One region of the Atlantibacter sp. MEI4A-1023 genome, then DNA from elsewhere that is predicted to be linked to it. Evidence: predicted binding sites of a transcription regulator. Region 1 holds the regulator's gene; each other region holds the start of a gene.
The links. Region 1 encodes LexA, which represses DNA repair genes until DNA is damaged. Its sites were predicted from a motif close to TNCTGTATGTACATACAGNA; they were not measured.
Positions count from the first base shown of each region.

Region 2: ACVV26_RS13325 (YebG family protein) is a predicted target of LexA. The motif match lies at 3,973-3,992, and genes of this name have one in related genera.
Region 3: sbmC (DNA gyrase inhibitor SbmC) is a predicted target of LexA. The motif match lies at 3,131-3,150, and genes of this name have one in related genera.

Region 1 is NZ_CM149568.1:4,327,276-4,333,121, forward strand. It holds gene zur (zinc uptake transcriptional repressor Zur) at 1-513, shown strand, start outside; gene ACVV26_RS20535 (CsbD family protein) at 585-794, opposite strand; gene dinF (MATE family efflux transporter DinF) at 1,018-2,352, opposite strand; gene lexA (transcriptional repressor LexA) at 2,436-3,044, opposite strand; gene ACVV26_RS20550 (diacylglycerol kinase) at 3,153-3,521, opposite strand; gene plsB (glycerol-3-phosphate 1-O-acyltransferase PlsB) at 3,654-5,846, shown strand, end outside.
Region 2 is NZ_CM149568.1:2,758,092-2,763,937, reverse strand. It holds gene edd (phosphogluconate dehydratase) at 159-1,970, shown strand; gene ACVV26_RS13335 (bifunctional 4-hydroxy-2-oxoglutarate aldolase/2-dehydro-3-deoxy-phosphogluconate aldolase) at 2,010-2,651, shown strand; gene purT (formate-dependent phosphoribosylglycinamide formyltransferase) at 2,698-3,876, opposite strand; gene ACVV26_RS13325 (YebG family protein) at 4,007-4,324, shown strand; gene yebF (protein YebF) at 4,428-4,772, shown strand; gene ACVV26_RS13315 (tellurite resistance TerB family protein) at 4,888-5,544, shown strand; gene ptrB (oligopeptidase B) at 5,627-5,846, shown strand, end outside.
Region 3 is NZ_CM149568.1:1,710,695-1,716,540, reverse strand. It holds gene cbiB (adenosylcobinamide-phosphate synthase CbiB) at 1-803, opposite strand, end outside; gene ACVV26_RS08290 (DUF496 family protein) at 943-1,275, opposite strand; gene ACVV26_RS08285 (FUSC family protein) at 1,440-2,498, opposite strand; gene sbmC (DNA gyrase inhibitor SbmC) at 2,636-3,109, opposite strand; gene dacD (serine-type D-Ala-D-Ala carboxypeptidase DacD) at 3,257-4,420, opposite strand; gene ACVV26_RS08270 (acyltransferase) at 4,716-5,777, opposite strand.

The sequences.
Region 1 (5,846 bases):
GATACGACGACGTCACAACATATGCTTGCCCTGGCAGAAGATCTTTGCCAGCAACGAAACGTACGCCTGACCCCGCAGCGCCTCGAAGTGTTGCGCTTAATGACGTTACAAAAAGGCGCGATTAGCGCTTACGATCTCCTGGATTTGCTGCGCGAATCCGAGCCGCAGGCTAAGCCGCCGACAGTCTATCGGGCGCTGGACTTCCTGCTGGAGCAAGGGTTTGTTCACAAGGTTGAATCAACCAACAGCTATGTTCTGTGCCATCTGTTCGATCAACCGACGCATACTTCAGCGATGTTTATTTGCGACCGCTGCGGCGTCGTCAAAGAGCAGAGCGCGCAGGGTGTAGAGAAGATCATGGATGCGTTAGCCGCCGATATGGGCTTTACGCTGCGGCATAATGTCATTGAAGCGCACGGGCTGTGCTCAGGCTGCAAAGAGGTAGAATCGTGCCGTCACCCGGAACACTGTGGTCACGACCATTCAGTTCAGGTGAAAAAACGCGGTAAGTGAAGGCGTTAATGGTACATCCTTGTACCTGGCAGGGTAGCCATGAGGGTGGCTAAGCAGAGAAACGACGGGGATTACCAGCGGTAATCGTTACGGGTTTCCCAGTCTTTTACTTCGTTCTCTGCCTGATCTTTCTCGTATCCATAACGTTCCTGGATTTTCCCTACGAGCTGATCGCGTTTACCTTCGATAACGGTCATATCGTCGTCAGTGAGTTTACCCCACTGCTCTTTCATTTTACCTTTGAACTGTTTCCAGTTACCGCCGACTTCGTCTTTATTCATGATGTAGTCCTCATCGTTCGGTTATAAACGCTAAATGTTTATCGTCCGTGTTTAACAGTTATTATCTGCTGGACGTGATAATGAGTTTAGTCGACCATTCCGACTCGTTTGAAACATTCAGAATCTTTAACCAAGCGCGAAAGATAAAAATCGGCATTAATGATACAAAAATTTTATATATCAAACAGATATTCAGAAATTAAATGAGAGTCAGCAGATGTAACTAACCATGACCCGTCTCGTTGAACCAGCTATTGCGCTGCCAGTGGCGCCGCCAGATGAGCCATAACGACAGCCCGCGCAATGCCAGAAATACCGCTACCGCCAGCCATAGCCCGTGATTACCCAGCCAGGGCAAAGCGATTAATGTCACGCCGAAACCCGCAGCCGCCACGGCCATACTGTTACGCATTTCCGCGCCACGGGTAGCGCCGATAAACATGCCGTCCAGCAGATAACACCACACGCCAACCAGCGGCAGCACAACCTGCCAGCCGAGGTAACGATCCGCTTGCTGTTGTAAAACCGGCAGCGAGGTCAGTAGCGCAACAATATGCTCGCCCCAAAGCGCATAAACCGTAGCGAACATCAGCGCCACCAGGCCCGCCTGGCGACAGGCGGCATGCCAGACTTTAATCAGTTGGTTGCTGTTACCTGCGCCGTAAGCCTGCCCGGAATGGGCTTCCACCGCATAGGCGAAACCATCCAGTGCGTAGGCGGTGAACGTCAGCAGCGTCATCAGGACGGCATTCACCGCCACCACATCGCTACCCATCCGCGCCCCTAAAATCGTGACGCTGGCGAAACAGATTTGCAGCAGCAGCGAACGCAGCATAATGTCGCGATTGAGCGCCAGTAAACGCCAGATATCGCCGCGCCAGGCAGAGAGCAGCATTGCCGGATTGATGCCCCGCAGCGTCATGACATGCCAGGCCATCAGCAATCCGACGATCAGCGTGATGTATTCCGCCGCCACCGTTGCCAGCGCAGCGCCCTGCACGTTCATATCCAGCCCCACCACCAGCCACAGGTCGAGTGCGATATTCAGCACATTGCCAACAACCAGCAGGATCACTGGCGCTCGCGCGTACTGCACCCCCAATAACCAGCCTAACAGCACCAGGTTCGCCAGCGTCGCAGGCGCGCTTAGCCAGCGGATTTCCAGAAAGCGCCGCGCCTGATGTAATACTTCTTCGCTGCCGCCTACGATATGCAACGCCAGGTTAATCAGCGGGGTCTGTAACAGCATAATCGCCACCCCGGCCAGCACCGCCAGCAGTAGCGGTTGCACCAGGGCTCGCGCCATCGCCTGCGGGTTTTTTGCACCAAATGCCTGGGCGGTTAACCCGGTGGTGCTCATTCGCAGAAACAGCAGCAGCATAAACAGAAAACTGGTGGCGGTTGCGCCAATGGCGACACCGGCTAAATAAACGGGGCTATCGAGATGGCCGATAACGGCGGTATCCACCAGGCCGAGCAGCGGCACGGTAATATTGGAGAAGATCATGGGTAGCGCCAGGCGCCACAATGCTTTATCAGCAGACGTGAAAAATGGCATGACGCAATCCGTAGCGGTAGGGAATTCTGGAAAGCAAAAAGCCGTAACGCGGCGCGCTACGGCTTCAAATCAGACAGCAGAGCTTACAGCCACTCGCCGTTGCGGATCACGCCGACAGCAAGCCCTTCGATAGAAAAGGCCTGCTGGCGCAGGTCAACAACGATTGGGGAGAATTCGCTGTTTTCCGGCAGTAACTGCACCGTGTTGCCCTGTTTGTTCAGGCGCTTAACGGTCACTTCGTCATCGATGCGCGCGACCACCACCTGGCCGTTACGTACATCCTGAGTTTTATGCACCGCGAGCAAATCGCCGTCCATAATCCCGATATCTTTCATCGACATACCGCTAACGCGCAGCAGGAAATCCGCGCTGGGCTTAAACAAGCCGGGATCGACCTGGTAATGGCCTTCGATATGCTGCTGAGCTAACAGCGGTTCGCCCGCGGCAACGCGCCCAACCAGCGGCAACCCCTCTTCCTCTTCCACCAGCAAACGCAGACCGCGCGATGCGCCAGAAACGATTTCAATCACCCCTTTACGCGCCAGGGCTTTTAAATGTTCTTCTGCAGCGTTAGGAGAACGAAAGCCCAGACGCTGTGCAATCTCCGCACGAGTGGGAGGCATGCCGGTTTGGCTGATGTGATCCCGAATGAGATCAAACACCTCTTGCTGTCTGGCCGTTAAACTTTTCATTCCGCCCCCTGGGTGCATATACAGTAATGCTGTGAGTATATACAGCTAACGGTGATTTTGAAACCACAAAATGAGCAAATATCCGCATGTTAGCGACATCTGGAAGAGTTATCGCAAATTTGACCAGAGCAATATGCCCCAGGTCATCAGCGCCAGTAAAATAGCAAACAGTACCGCCGCCGAGCCCATGTCTTTGGCGCGCCCGGAAAGCTCATGAAATTCCGGGCCGATGCGATCGACCACCGCTTCGAGGGCGCTATTAAGGATCTCAACTATCATCACCAGAATGACGGAGCCAATCAGCAACACCCGGGTAATCGGATCGACATCCAGCCAGCAGGCGATAGCAATGGCGACAATCGCCGCGACGCCCTCCTGGCGAAACGCCGCTTCGTTCTTCCAGGCGGCGCAAATGCCTTTCCAGGAGTAACCTGCTGCTTTAATTATTCGTATCAACCCGGTGGTGTTATTCGCCATGAAAGGAAACCTTTTTAAAAAACGCGCATCAATAGCAGTGAGCAACGAAACGTAAGCACCACAGAAATTCCCGGTTGTTTCTGATATTCTTGCGGTGCAATTGCATTGTTAACCAGAGGCTTTACATCGTTTATGTCCGGCTGGCCACGAATTTACTACAAATTACTTAATTTACCATTACGCGTACTGGTAAAAAGCAAATCCATTCCGGCGGATCCGTGCGCCGAACTGGGGCTCGATACCTCGCGCCCGATTATGTACGTTCTTCCGTACAACTCGAAGGCGGACTTGCTGACGCTGCGCCAACAATGTCTGGCACACGATTTGCCCGATCCGCTGGAGCCTCTCGAAATTGACGGCACTCTGCTGCCGCGCCATGTGTTTATTCACGGCGGGCCGCGGGTATTCACCTATTACACGCCGAAAGAGGAGTCGATTAAGTTATTCCACGACTATCTCGATCTGCATCGCAGCAATCCGCAACTTGATGTGCAGATGGTGCCGGTGTCGGTGATGTTCGGGCGCGCGCCGGGCCGTGAAAAAGGCGAAGTGAACCCGCCGCTGCGGATGCTGAACGGCTTGCAGAAATTTTTTGCCGTTTCCTGGTTAGGGCGCGACAGCTTTGTACGCTTTTCGCCCTCGCTGTCGCTGCGCCGCATGGCGGATGAACACGGCACCGATAAAACCATTGCCCAGAAGCTGGCGCGAGTGGCGCGTATGCACTTCGCCCGCCAGCGCCTGGCCGCCGTAGGGCCGCGTTTACCGGCGCGTCAGGACCTGTTTAATAAGCTGCTGGCCTCTAAAGCCATTGCCCGCGCGGTAGAAGACGAAGCGCGCAGCAAAAAAATCTCCCATGAAAAAGCCCAGCAAAATGCCGTGGCGTTGATGGAAGAGATTGCGGCGAACTTCTCTTACGAAACCATTCGTCTGATGGATCGCATTCTGGGCTTTACCTGGAACCGCCTCTATCAGGGCATTAATGTGCACAACGCCGAGCGGGTGCGCCAACTGGCGCATGACGGTCACGAACTGGTGTACGTTCCCTGCCACCGCAGCCATATGGACTATATGCTGCTGTCCTATGTGCTGTATCACCAGGGCCTTGTGCCGCCGCACATCGCTGCGGGTATCAACCTGAACTTCTGGCCAGCGGGCCCGATGTTCCGCCGCCTGGGCGCGTTCTTTATTCGTCGTACGTTCAAGGGCAACAAACTTTACTCCACGGTGTTCCGCGAGTATCTGGGCGAACTGTTCAGCCGCGGCTATTCGGTGGAATATTTTGTTGAAGGGGGCCGTTCCCGTACCGGTCGCCTGCTGGACCCGAAAACCGGCACCCTGTCGATGACCATCCAGGCGATGCTGCGCGGCGGCACCCGCCCTATCACGCTGGTTCCTATCTACATCGGCTATGAACACGTGATGGAAGTGGGTACTTACGCCAAAGAGCTGCGTGGCGCGACCAAAGAGAAAGAGAACTTCGCGAAGATGGTTAGCGGGCTGAGCAAGCTGCGCAACCTGGGCCAGGGCTACGTAAACTTCGGCGAACCAATGCCGTTGATGACGTACCTGAACCAGCACGTGCCCGAATGGCGCGACTCCATCGACCCGATTGAAGCGATCCGACCTGCCTGGCTGACGCCGACAGTGAATGCCATCGCCGCCGACCTGATGGTGCGCATCAACAACGCGGGCGCGGCTAATGCCATGAACCTGTGCTGTACGGCGCTGCTGGCGTCGCGTCAACGTTCGCTTACCCGCGAGCAGTTGACCGAACAGCTCGGCTGTTACTTAAGCCTGCTGCGTAACGTGCCTTATGCGCCGGATGCAACGACACCAGCCCAATCCGCCAACGAGCTGATTGAGCACGCGCTGCAAATGAACAAGTTTGAAGTCGAAAAAGACACCATCGGCGACATTATCATTCTGCCGCGCGAGCAGGCCGTGTTGATGACCTACTACCGCAACAACATCCATCATATGCTGGTGCTGCCATCGCTGCTGGCGGCCATGATCGCCCAGCATCGCCACATTACCCGTGAAGAGTTGCTGCGCCAGGTTGAAGTGCTCTACCCGATGCTGAAGGCGGAGTTGTTCCTGCGCTGGGAGAAAAGCGAGCTGGGCGCAGTGCTTGATGCGCTGGTGGATGAGCTGTTGCAGCAGCAGTTAATCGTGGAAAACGGCGAGAAATTGCAGCTTAACCCGGCCCGTTCACGTACGCTCCAGTTGCTGGCGGCAGGGGTGCGCGAAACGCTGCAACGCTACGCCATCACCTTCTGGCTGCTGAGCGCCAACCCGTCGATCAACCGCGGCACTCTGGAAAAAGAG
Region 2 (5,846 bases), 1.6 Mb from region 1:
TTTGCATTTTAACGCCCCGTGCGGATTCACCCACGGGGCTTTTTTATTTACACTGACTGAAACGATTATGCCCTTGCCGGGCCTGTCCCCCGTTAATCAGCCGTAACGGAAAGGTGAATAAATCAGGCCCCCTATGCAAATAAATGATGAGGACCGTTATGAATCCAGAAATGTTACGGGTAACAAATCGCATTGTCGCGCGCTCGAAAGCCACCCGCGAGGCCTACCTCTCCCGCATCGAGGCAGCGAAGTCCAAAACCGTGCATCGCGCCGAGTTAGCCTGCGGCAACCTGGCCCACGGCTTCGCCGCCTGCCAGCCGGAAGATAAAGCCGCGCTCAAGAGTATGCTGCGTAACAATATCGGCATCATCACGTCCTACAACGATATGCTTTCCGCCCATCAGCCGTACGAGACCTATCCCGACCAAATCCGCAAAGCGCTGCACACGGTTAATGCCGTCGGCCAGGTGGCGGGCGGCGTTCCGGCCATGTGCGATGGGGTCACTCAGGGGCAGGACGGGATGGAGCTTTCCCTGCTGAGCCGCGAAGTGATCGCCATGTCCGCTGCCGTGGGCCTGTCGCACAATATGTTCGACGGCGCACTGTTCCTCGGCGTGTGCGATAAAATCGTCCCGGGGCTGGCGATGGCGGCGCTGTCGTTTGGTCATCTGCCGTCGGTGTTTGTGCCGTCTGGCCCGATGGCGAGCGGGCTGCCTAATAAAGAAAAAGTGCGCATCCGCCAGCTTTACGCTGAAGGAAAAGTCGATCGCATGGCGTTGCTGGAGTCGGAAGCGGCGTCGTATCACGCGCCGGGCACCTGTACGTTTTACGGCACCGCCAACACAAACCAGATGGTGGTGGAATTTATGGGCATGCAATTGCCGGGTTCTTCCTTCGTTCAACCAGATGCGCCGCTGCGTGAAGCGTTGACCGCGGCGGCGGCCCGCCAGGTGACGCGCCTGACCGGTAACGGCAATAGCTGGATGCCGCTTGGTAAAATGATCGACGAAAAAGTGGTGGTTAACGGTATTGTCGCGCTACTGGCGACCGGCGGCTCGACCAACCACACCATGCACCTGGTGGCGATGGCGCGCGCGGCAGGCATTATCATTAACTGGGATGATTTCTCCGATCTCTCCGCCGTGGTGCCGCTGCTGGCGCGTTTATATCCCAACGGTCCGGCGGACATCAACCACTTCCAGGCGGCGGGCGGTGTACCGGTGCTGATGCGCGAACTGCTGAAAGGCGGCTTACTGCACGAAGATGTGGAAACCGTGGTGGGCCACGGCTTAAAACGCTATACCCTCGAACCCTGGCTGAACAATGGCGAACTGCAATGGCGCGACGGCGCAGCGGCGTCGCTGGATAGCGACGTGATTGCCAGCATCGACAAACCGTTCTCCGCCCACGGCGGCACCAAAGTGCTGAGCGGCAACCTGGGCCGCGCGGTGATGAAAACCTCCGCCGTCCCGCAGGAATACCAGATTATCGAAGCGCCAGCGGTGGTGTTTGAGAGCCAGCATGACGTGTTGCCGGCGTTCGAAGCGGGCCTTCTGGATAAAGATTGCGTAGTAGTGGTGCGCCATCAGGGGCCAAAAGCTAACGGGATGCCAGAATTACATAAACTTATGCCTCCGCTTGGTGTATTATTGGACCGCCGTTTCAAAATTGCGTTAGTGACCGATGGCCGCCTCTCCGGCGCGTCCGGCAAAGTGCCTTCTGCCATCCATGTCACGCCAGAAGCTTACGACGGCGGCTTGCTGGCGAAAGTACGCAATGGCGACCCGATCCGCGTAAATGGACAAACGGGCGAGCTGACGCTACTGGTCGATGAAGCGGAACTGGCCCAACGCGCGCCGTTCCAGCCGGACCTTAGCCCGCAACGCGTGGGCACCGGCCGTGAGATGTTCGGCGCATTGCGCGAGAATTTGTCCGGCGCCGAGCAGGGCGCAACCTGTATTCGTTTTTAAAGGCTTCACTGAATTCACTATGGCGAGAGAGATGCTCTGATGAAAAGCTGGAAAACTAGTGCTGAACAGATCCTGAAATCCGGTCCGGTTGTGCCGGTAATTGTGATTAACAAACTGGAACATGCCGTACCGCTGGCAAAAGCGCTGATCGCAGGTGGTGTGCGCGTGCTGGAAGTGACCCTGCGTACCCCGTGCGCTATGGATGCTATCCGCGCCATCGCCAAAGAAGTGCCGGACGCAATCATCGGCGCGGGCACCGTGATCAACGCGGCTCAACTGGCGGACGTGACCGAAGCGGGCGCGCAGTTCGCCATCAGCCCGGGTCTGACCGAGCCGTTGCTGAAAGCCGCAACCGAAGGCTCCATCCCGTTGATCCCGGGTATCAGCACCGTTTCTGAACTGATGCTGGGTATGGATTACGGCCTGAAAGAGTTCAAATTCTTCCCGGCAGAAGCCAACGGCGGCACCAAAGCGCTACAGGCCATTGCTGGCCCGTTCTCCCAGGTGCGTTTCTGCCCGACCGGCGGCATCACCCCGGCTAACTATCGTGATTACCTGGCACTGAAAAGCGTGCTGTGCATCGGCGGCTCCTGGCTGGTACCGGCAGACGCGATGGAAGCGGGCGACTGGGATCGCATCACTAAACTGGCGCGCGAAGCAGTAGAAGGCGCGCAGCAGTAAGCGGTTGACGTGAAGAGAAGGCAGGCGCAAGCCTGCCTTTTTTGTTTTAGCCTTCTACCTGCACCGCCGACGCTGCGGCTGTAGCGCGTTCGATGGCGGTTTCAACATCTTCTGCGCAGGCCAGCGCCACGCCCAGACGGCGCGATCCCTGAATATCCGGCTTGCCAAATAACCGTACCTGCACCCCGGCCCCCACGGCGGCGTCAATATTGCTAAAACGCACGTTATTGCTGGTCAGCTGCGGCAGGATCACCGCCGATGCGGCAGGGCCGTACTGACGAATGCCGCCCACGGGCAAGCCTAAAAACGCGCGCACATGCAGGGCGAACTCTGACAGATCCTGACTGATCAGCGTCACCATGCCGGTATCGTGCGGGCGGGGCGACACTTCGCTAAATACCACCTCATCGCCGCAGACAAACAGCTCGACCCCGAACAGGCCATAGCCGCCTAATGCCAGCACCACTTTTTTCGCCACGTCCTGGGCGCGCTTCAGCGCCAGTTCGCTCATCTGCTGCGGCTGCCAGGATTCGCGATAATCGCCGTCTTGCTGGCGATGGCCCACCGGTGCGCAGAAGTGCACGCCGTCCACGGCGCTCACGGTCAGCAGGGTGATTTCAAAATCAAAATTCACCACACCTTCGACGATCACTTTTCCAGCCCCGGCGCGGCCACCCTGTTGGGCGTACTGCCATGCGTCTGCCAGCTGTTCCCGCTGGCGAATAAAGCTTTGGCCCTTGCCGGAGGAGCTCATCACCGGCTTGACAATGCACGGCAGGCCGATCTCGTCCACCGCCGCCAGGAAATCGCTTTCGCTATCGGCAAAGCGGTAGGCCGACGTCGGCAGACCCAGCTCTTCTGCCGCCAGGCGGCGAATGCCTTCACGGTTCATGGTGAGTTTAGCGGCGCGGGCGCAGGGTACAACGCGCTGGCCCTGCTGCTCTAATTCAATCAGCGTATCGGTGGCGATAGCTTCGATTTCCGGCACGATGAAGTCAGGCTTTTCCTGCTCGACCAGCGCTTTCAACGCCGCGCCATCCAGCATGTTTATTGCGTAACTGCGATGGGCGACATGCATGGCCGGGGCGTTGGGATATCTGTCTACGGCGATCACTTCAAGACCGAGCCTCTGGCATTCAATCGCCACTTCTTTGCCTAATTCCCCTGAGCCGAGCAGCATCACGCGGGTGGCTGCCGGGCGAAGCGCGGTTCCTACTGTCAACATAACGAGATTCCTGGACCAAAAAAGAGGCCGCCAGTATATACGAAAACGATTGCGCAGGCAGGTGCGCGATTTTGATTTTTCTTTCAGGCTCTGATATACTGTATGCATATCCAGTTAAAGAGGCATCATGATGGCTGTTGAAATTCACTACGTTGTGGTCAGGGAAGGGAAAGAGAAAATGTCTTTTGCCAACAAAAAAGAAGCCGACGCATACGACAAAATGCTCGACTTAGCACAGACCCTTGAGTCCTGGCTGCAAAGCGCGCCGGTAAACCTTGAGGAAACCCAGCTTGAGCCGCTGTCACTGTGGCTGGCTGAACACAAAGATACCCTGGCGCAGGTTCTGCGTACCGGGCAAATGCCGCAGGAAGGCGCAACCGACGTAAAGCCGGACGCCGACCCGAAAGTGGAAGCGATCGCCAGCGGGCGTAAATCGAAAGCGGCATAAGCCCGTCGGTTCAGCTGCACTTTTCACCGGGACACGCGCCATCATCCCTTGCGCTTCGGTTGTTTTGTACCAGGCTTTCTGTGGTATTAACAACGGAGGGCATCTGATGAAAAAAGGGCTACTGGCGCTGGTGGCGCTATTTTCCGTGGGGCTGCATGCCGCGCCCCAGGAATCTCGCAATGTGAAGTTTACCGGCTGTGAAGGGTTGGATGCGCAAGGTATTTCAGCCAGCGTGAAACGCGACTATCTCCAGAACCGCATTGCCCGCTGGGCAGACGACCAGGAAAAACTCGGCCAGGCCGATCCGGTCGCCTGGGTCAATCCTGAAGCCGTGAAAGGCGGCGATGATAAATGGACCGTCCCCCTGACGGTACGCGGCATGCGAGCCGACATTCATTACACTGTGCAAGTTGATTGCAAAAAACAGACGGCAGAATACCGTCCTTAATCACGCGCAAGGGCCTGGCCCTTGCCGTTTATTTTCCTTTCCTTAGCCTGTCCCCACACTTCTTGACATCCCCTCGCTTACGCTCACAAGTGAGACTTTTACTGTGGGAGTACATATGGCGAACTGGCTTAAACATCTCCAGTCACTGCTGGGGGAACAGGGTAAAGGGTTATCGCAGGGGCAAGGGTTATCGAAACTGCTTAGCCCTGGCGCGTTGGGTGGCCTGGCAGGGCTGCTGGTAGCAAATAAATCCTCACGCAAGCTGCTGGCGAAATTCGGTGGCGGCGCGCTGCTCGCTGGCGGCGGCGCGGTAGCCGGCACGGTATTATGGAATAAATACCAAGACCGTATCCGGGCAGCCCACCAGGATCAACCCCAGTACGGTCAACAGGCGTCGCCCATTGATAAGCGAACCGAACGGTTAATTCTGGCGCTGGTGTTCGCCGCGAAAAGCGATGGACACATTGACGACGAGGAGCGTCAGGCGATTGACCAACATCTGCGCGATGCCGGTATCGAAGACGAAGGCCGCGCATTCGTTGAACAGGCCCTCGATCAACCCCTCGATCCGGCGCGTCTTGCCGAGGGGATCCAGAACGAAGAAGAGGCGCTGGAGCTCTATTTCCTCAGCTGTGCCGCCATCAACGCCGATCACTTTATGGAGCGCAGCTACCTGAACGCGCTGGGTGATGCGCTGGGCATTCCCGACGATGTTCGCGCCGACGTGGAGCGCGATATCGCGGTCAGCAAACGGGACGTTTCACCAGGATAACGCCTGGTTTGGTGGCGTTACGCTTGCAAGGCGCGGGGTTTTTGCCAACCTTATAAGGGTGTTAACCTAAAAGTTGAGCGTTATGCCACCAAAAGCAAAAGCAGTACCCCACACCATGACCCTGCATGGCGATACGCGTACCGATAATTATTACTGGCTGCGCGATGATGACCGGTCCGATTCTGAAGTGCTTGAGTATCTCCACCAGGAGAACGATTACGGGCGGCGGGTCATGGCCAGCCAGCAGGCACTGGAAGAACAGTTACTCAAAGAGATGATTGCGCGCATTCCGCAGCGCGATG
Region 3 (5,846 bases), 2.1 Mb from region 1:
TAATCATTCGGCCCGCCGAGCCGGATCCCCAGCGCGCCAGCTACCGTGGCTTCCGGCCAGGCGCAGTTGGGGCTGCTGTGGTTGCGCCTGTCGCGCCAGCCGATACGCAGCGCCGATGAAGCGTCATTGCCGCAGAGTTTTGCCGCCAGCGCCAGCAGCAGCCAGCTTAAACGCGCCGGAATAAAATTGGCGATGTCATCGATACGCGCCGACACCATGCCTATCGCCCGGTATTTTTGGTGCTTATAACCGACCATCGAGTCGAGGGTGTTTACCGCTTTGTAGGCCATCGCCAGCGGCGCGCCGCCCAGCAGCAGGAAAAACAGCGGCGCAATTACCCCATCGACGCTGTTTTCAGCCACGGTTTCCACCACCGCACGGGTGATTTGCGGCGGTTGAAGCTGGGAGGTATCGCGCCCGACAATCCATGAGAGTTTTTCGCGGCTCTGCGTTAAATCGCCTGCCCGCAGCGGTTTTTCCACCTCGCGCGCGGCATCGCCCAGGCAGCGCCCGGCCAGCAGGGTGTAGATCATCCAGATTTCTACCGCCACGCCAAGCCATTCGTGCAGCCTGTAGGCCAGCGCCAGAATGCCCCACGACAGCGCCCATGTGGCACCCACCACGATGATCCACAGCAGCGCGCCGCCTAGCATCAGGGCGCGATCGCTATGACAGACGCGGCGCACGGCGCGCTGCACCAGATTTATAACATTGCCGATTACGCGGATGGGATGCGGCCAGTGTTGCGGATCGCCCAGCCAACAATCGAGCAGCCAGGCTGCCCACCAGATGAAAAGGGTCATCAGGATTTCCCGTCGCGCCAGTGATAAGTAAGTAAAAGAAGTTGGGTTTCAGTTAACCGGAGCCGTGGGATCGGCCCGGGTTGACTTAAGCAGAATGAAAAACGGCGGCATGAATAATCAGTGCCGCCGTCTTGTTAAATCATTCTTTGATTTCAGGTGCTTTCAGCTCGCCCATCACTTTGAGCTTTTTGGAGATCTCACGACGTTCTTTAGAGAGTTCGGCGTTTTTGATGATGTAGTCATCCACGCGGTCTTCGTAGTCGGTTTTCATGCTGGCGATGATGCCCTGAATGGCCTCAATGCTCATGCCTGGCTTGATGTAATCGCTCAGGTTGTCGAGCAGCAGCACGCGTTTCTGGTTGTCACGGATCTTCTTCTCTACATCCTGAATTTCGCGTTGCAGTTTGTTTTTACGACGGAACAAACGTACGAACTCCAGAACGTCCTGGAATGAAGGTTTGCCATTTTCCATATTTACACCCCTGATAATTGAGACTCTGATTCGTTCACAAGCCGCAGCGTCAAACATAACCGGCAACGGCTGCGCATGACAACGGTTAATACCCTACCCTAATAATACGCTGAATTCCTGCTGAATCGAAACCAGCAATATATCCCCGCTGTTTCGTATGGTTTTTATTTACGCAATGCCCGGCAGATCAAGTGCGATAACAACTCTAACTGGCGCGCCAGTTCCAGGCTTAACCAGACATAACCGTGAATTGAGGTTTCATGCAGTGCGCTGCCTTCATCCTGGCGCATTATCTCGCGTAATTCGCCGACAATTTCTGCCAGCCTGGCGTTATTGGCGGCGACCGGCGACGGATTGCCTTCATACAGGGCTTTCGACAGCGCCGCCAGGGTGTGGTGGGTCATCTGCTGGGTTTCGCGCAGGGTATGGGCGTTGATCATCACAAAATGGCTTTCGCGCGTTGCCCAGTGGGCGTTGAGCTGGAGTTCAAGCGTACAAACCAGATTGCGGCTGACGGTCTGGATCGCTTCAAACACCGATTTCTGAATGTGGGTTTCTTTGCTGGCAGGGACAATCAGCGCGCGCATTTTCACCACGTCACTCAGCATGGCGTGCAACGACTTATCAAGCCGGGGACGCTCCACCAGATTTGGCGAAAACCCTGCCTGGGAGAGCCGGGTAAACGTATGCGCGAACGTCGCCATCTGGATGCGCCAGTGGATGAACGCGCGCTGGGGATAGATGCTGGTAAACAGCATTGCCAGCAGCGACCCTAAAATCACGTCGCCGCTGCGCCACAGGGCGATTTGCAGATCCCCCGCCGGGGCACCCACTACGACAGAAAGCGTAATGCCGATAAGCAGCGCCTGATAGGGCCGTTTCCCGAGAGTGAGATAGCCGCAGATAAACATCGCCAGCGCACACCACAGCAGCATAATCGGCAGGGAAATCAGCTCCAGCTTCAGGGCGATTAACCCCACCGATGCGCCAAAAATCGTCCCGCCGATGCGTTCAAAGGCACGCGGCACCACGTTGCCCCAAAACGAGATCGGCCCCATCACCACCACAAGCGTAATCAGCGGCCAGGTGCCTTCCGGCACATTCAGCAGGCGGACCAGTAAAAAAGTCAGCGTAAAGGCCAGCGCGATGCGTACGCCGTGCACCAGGCGGTAATGACGATAGAGCCGGATTTCGAAAGGACTTAATGATTTATCAGGACGCACACCGGCTCTCCGCATGAAAAAACCCGCATTGTACCGGGATTTCGCCGTCTGGCATCAACACATCGGGGTAAACGCGCCGTTATTGTGACCAATAACGGCGGCGTAAAGCCAGGCCTGCAAGGCGAGGCCTGGATTAATTATTCGTGTTTAGGTTCAACCGGGACGAACATGTTGATGTCCCAGTAGCCGTCTTTCGCCCCATCGTTGAGGTAAATTTCAAAACAGGGTTTGGGGGCAATCTGGTATTTCACATCTTCAAGCAGGCTATTGAAAAATAGCCGCCAGGGCGTTTCAAAATCGTGATGTTCAACACGCGCCTGGGCTACGGCGTATTGCCCGCCCGCCACTTCGGTTGCCATAACGCCTTCACTGTTGGCGGGGATAGCGAAATTTTCAGGCACGGTTACCGCAGTATCGCAGCGCAGTTTCTCTGCGGGCACGCTATCCGGGTTATCGTAATAAACGGCAATCCACTCCAGCGGCTGAATCTTATTGTTGTCCACCCACATCACCAGTTGCTCAAAACCCTGTGGGACGGTTTTATCCCAGGGGCCAACTAAATGAAACCCGGCGATGCGACGAGTTTCGGCGTGTTGAATCTGATAATCCATGATCGTTCCTCGCTGTGAAATAACTGTATATGCAAACAGTATTATACGTTCTGTACTGGCGCTCTAAAGCATAGATTGCTTAATTTGTGAGCGCACTCGCGTAAAAGGCTGTTTCGGAGAACGACGGGGTAAGCCTCTGTTAAACCACTAAAGTTTATGGTGCAAGTAATCACTAAAGCGCGAGAGCATACCGCCTTTTTCAACCGCCTTAAGCGTCACCAGCGGCCAGTGGGCCACCAGTTTATCGCGGTCATACAGTTCGATTTCGCCTACCCTTTGCTGCGCCGCCAGCGGTGCTTCAAGCTCCGGCTTATCCAGTACGTATTTGGCTTTGATATTCGCCACTTCGGATTTGGGCAGACTGAGCCAGAAATCACGATCGGTGCCCACTTCGACGTTTTCGACATCGCCGTACCAGATACGCTCGGTGCCGACTTTTTTACCTTTATGCAGGATCTGCACGGTATCGAACTGGTTTTGCCCCCAGTGCAGTAGCTTACGCGCCTGTTCTTCCCGCGCTTTCGGGCTATCCGCGCCCATCACCACGGCAATTAACCGCCGCTGCCCGTCCACGCTGGAAGCGATCAGGTTAAACCCGGCGCCGGAGGTGTGCCCGGTTTTCAGGCCGTCCACGCTCAGGCTTTTGTCCCACAGCAGGCCGTTACGGTTTTGCTGGGTGATGCCGTTCCAGGTGAGGCTGCGCTCGCTGTACATGTGATAAAACGAGGGTTCGCCGTGGATAATGGCGCGCGACAGCACCGCCAGGTCATACGCGGAGCTGTGCTGGCCCGGCGCGTCAAGGCCGTGGACGGTTTCGAAGTGGGTGTCGCGCAGGTTAAGCCGGTGGGCGTAGTCGTTCATCATTTTGACAAACGGCGCTTCGCCGCCCGCGATGTAATCCGCCAGCGCCACGCAGGCGTCGTTGCCGGAATCAACAATCAATCCCCGGCTCAGATCGTGGACCGTGACGCGATCCCCGGCTTTTAAAAACATCAGCGACGAACCGGCAAAAACCGGGTTGCCGTAGGCCGACGCGTCCGCGCCCACGGTAACCACATCATCAGGCGTGATGCGGTGGCTGTCGATGGCGCGATCCACCACATAGCCGGTCATCAGTTTGGTAAGGCTTGCCGGGTTGCGCTGCTGATGCTCTTTGCCTGCCGTTAAAATCTGACCGGTAGTGTAATCCATCAGTACCCATGCCCCAGCCTGAACCTGAGGGGGAACCGGCGTGACGGCGAAAGTGGGTTCTGCACTGGCGTTAGTACCAAGAAAAGCGAGCAAAGAAGCGGCAATCAGGCGGGTTTTCAACAGCATATCCTCGTTTGTGTTTTTTTGTCCGCGCCTGTTTTACGGAACTTCGTATGTAAACGCATTCATTAATTGCAAAGAAATATGACAGACAACACATTTATCGGAGTAATACGTATCCGGTAGCGTGAAAAACCACCGTGATTTTCTTCTGAATGGACGGCCAATCGTTTTTGTAAGCCCTTATGGATAATTTTTGAACACCGTTACAACGGTGCCCCCATACCAGTACACATGATCCCTGATGGCTTGCGTGAAGTGTATATATATAAACAGTGTGTTGTAATTTATTCTCTTAAATCATACATTTCCTGACGTATTTTACTTTACTGATGATATAAGTAAAAATTAAAGAGGTAAAAAATACAATAAAAACAGTAAATAAAACATAAAAAAACGAAATTAGCCAATCCCCGTCCGTATATTTAGAAATAACAGGCCTGTAAGCCAACTCAAGGATATATTGTAATATTACCGGATGGATGAGATAAACACCGAAAGACATTGAACCACAAGCAACAACTATTTTTTGCATTGCAATTTGATAATCAGGTTTATAGAGTAAGGTCATATTATAAAAGGCAAAGGCAGATATAAATATAAAAAAAGAACCGCCATTAAGGATAGTTTGAATTTTAATCGAATAATAATAATAGCTAATGATAACAACTAAAAAAGTAATCAGAACTGACAATATATACATATAAAACCAAAATAAAGCATTTACGGGACAAAATTTACTAGCTATAGCTGAATTGAGCATTTCAGATATTTTTGGAACAAAAGCATATATTAAAAGAAAGCCAAATGAGGATATCCCGGTTGATGAAAAAAACATAATTTTAACATTGAATAAATTGCTTAACGTCGGTATTAATGATGTTGCAATTAGAAGGATAACAAAATAAAGTGCAAATGCTTTTTTCGATTTTTCATGTAACAAATTAATTAATGGGAAAAAGAAGCAAAAACCTATAAACCAGTACATAAAATAAAGATGATACATTGTTCCACCCTGAATTATTCCTGCCAATGCATCAGATAGTGAAAAATCATCAACAGAAGGAATCAGAAAACAATAATAAAATAATGACCACGAAACGAGAGGAATAATTATTCTTTTGAGCTTTTTAATAAAGTAGTTATTCACATCACATTTTTCACCAAATGAAAAATGTGCAATTAGTATTAAAAATACAGGAACATTTATTTTTATGAAAGACCAGATAAGTAAACCGATTGTCCATTTAACTTCGTTATTGTAATTTATTGTCACTTCAGAAATAACATGTTCTGTCACTACAAATAATATTGCAATAATTCTAGCAAGTTCAATGTTTATAATTTTATGGTTCATTTTTTTAATTTGAAATTAATAGCATGTGAATTTTATAGCAGTACATCATTTTTAAGTAAAGGCAGACAT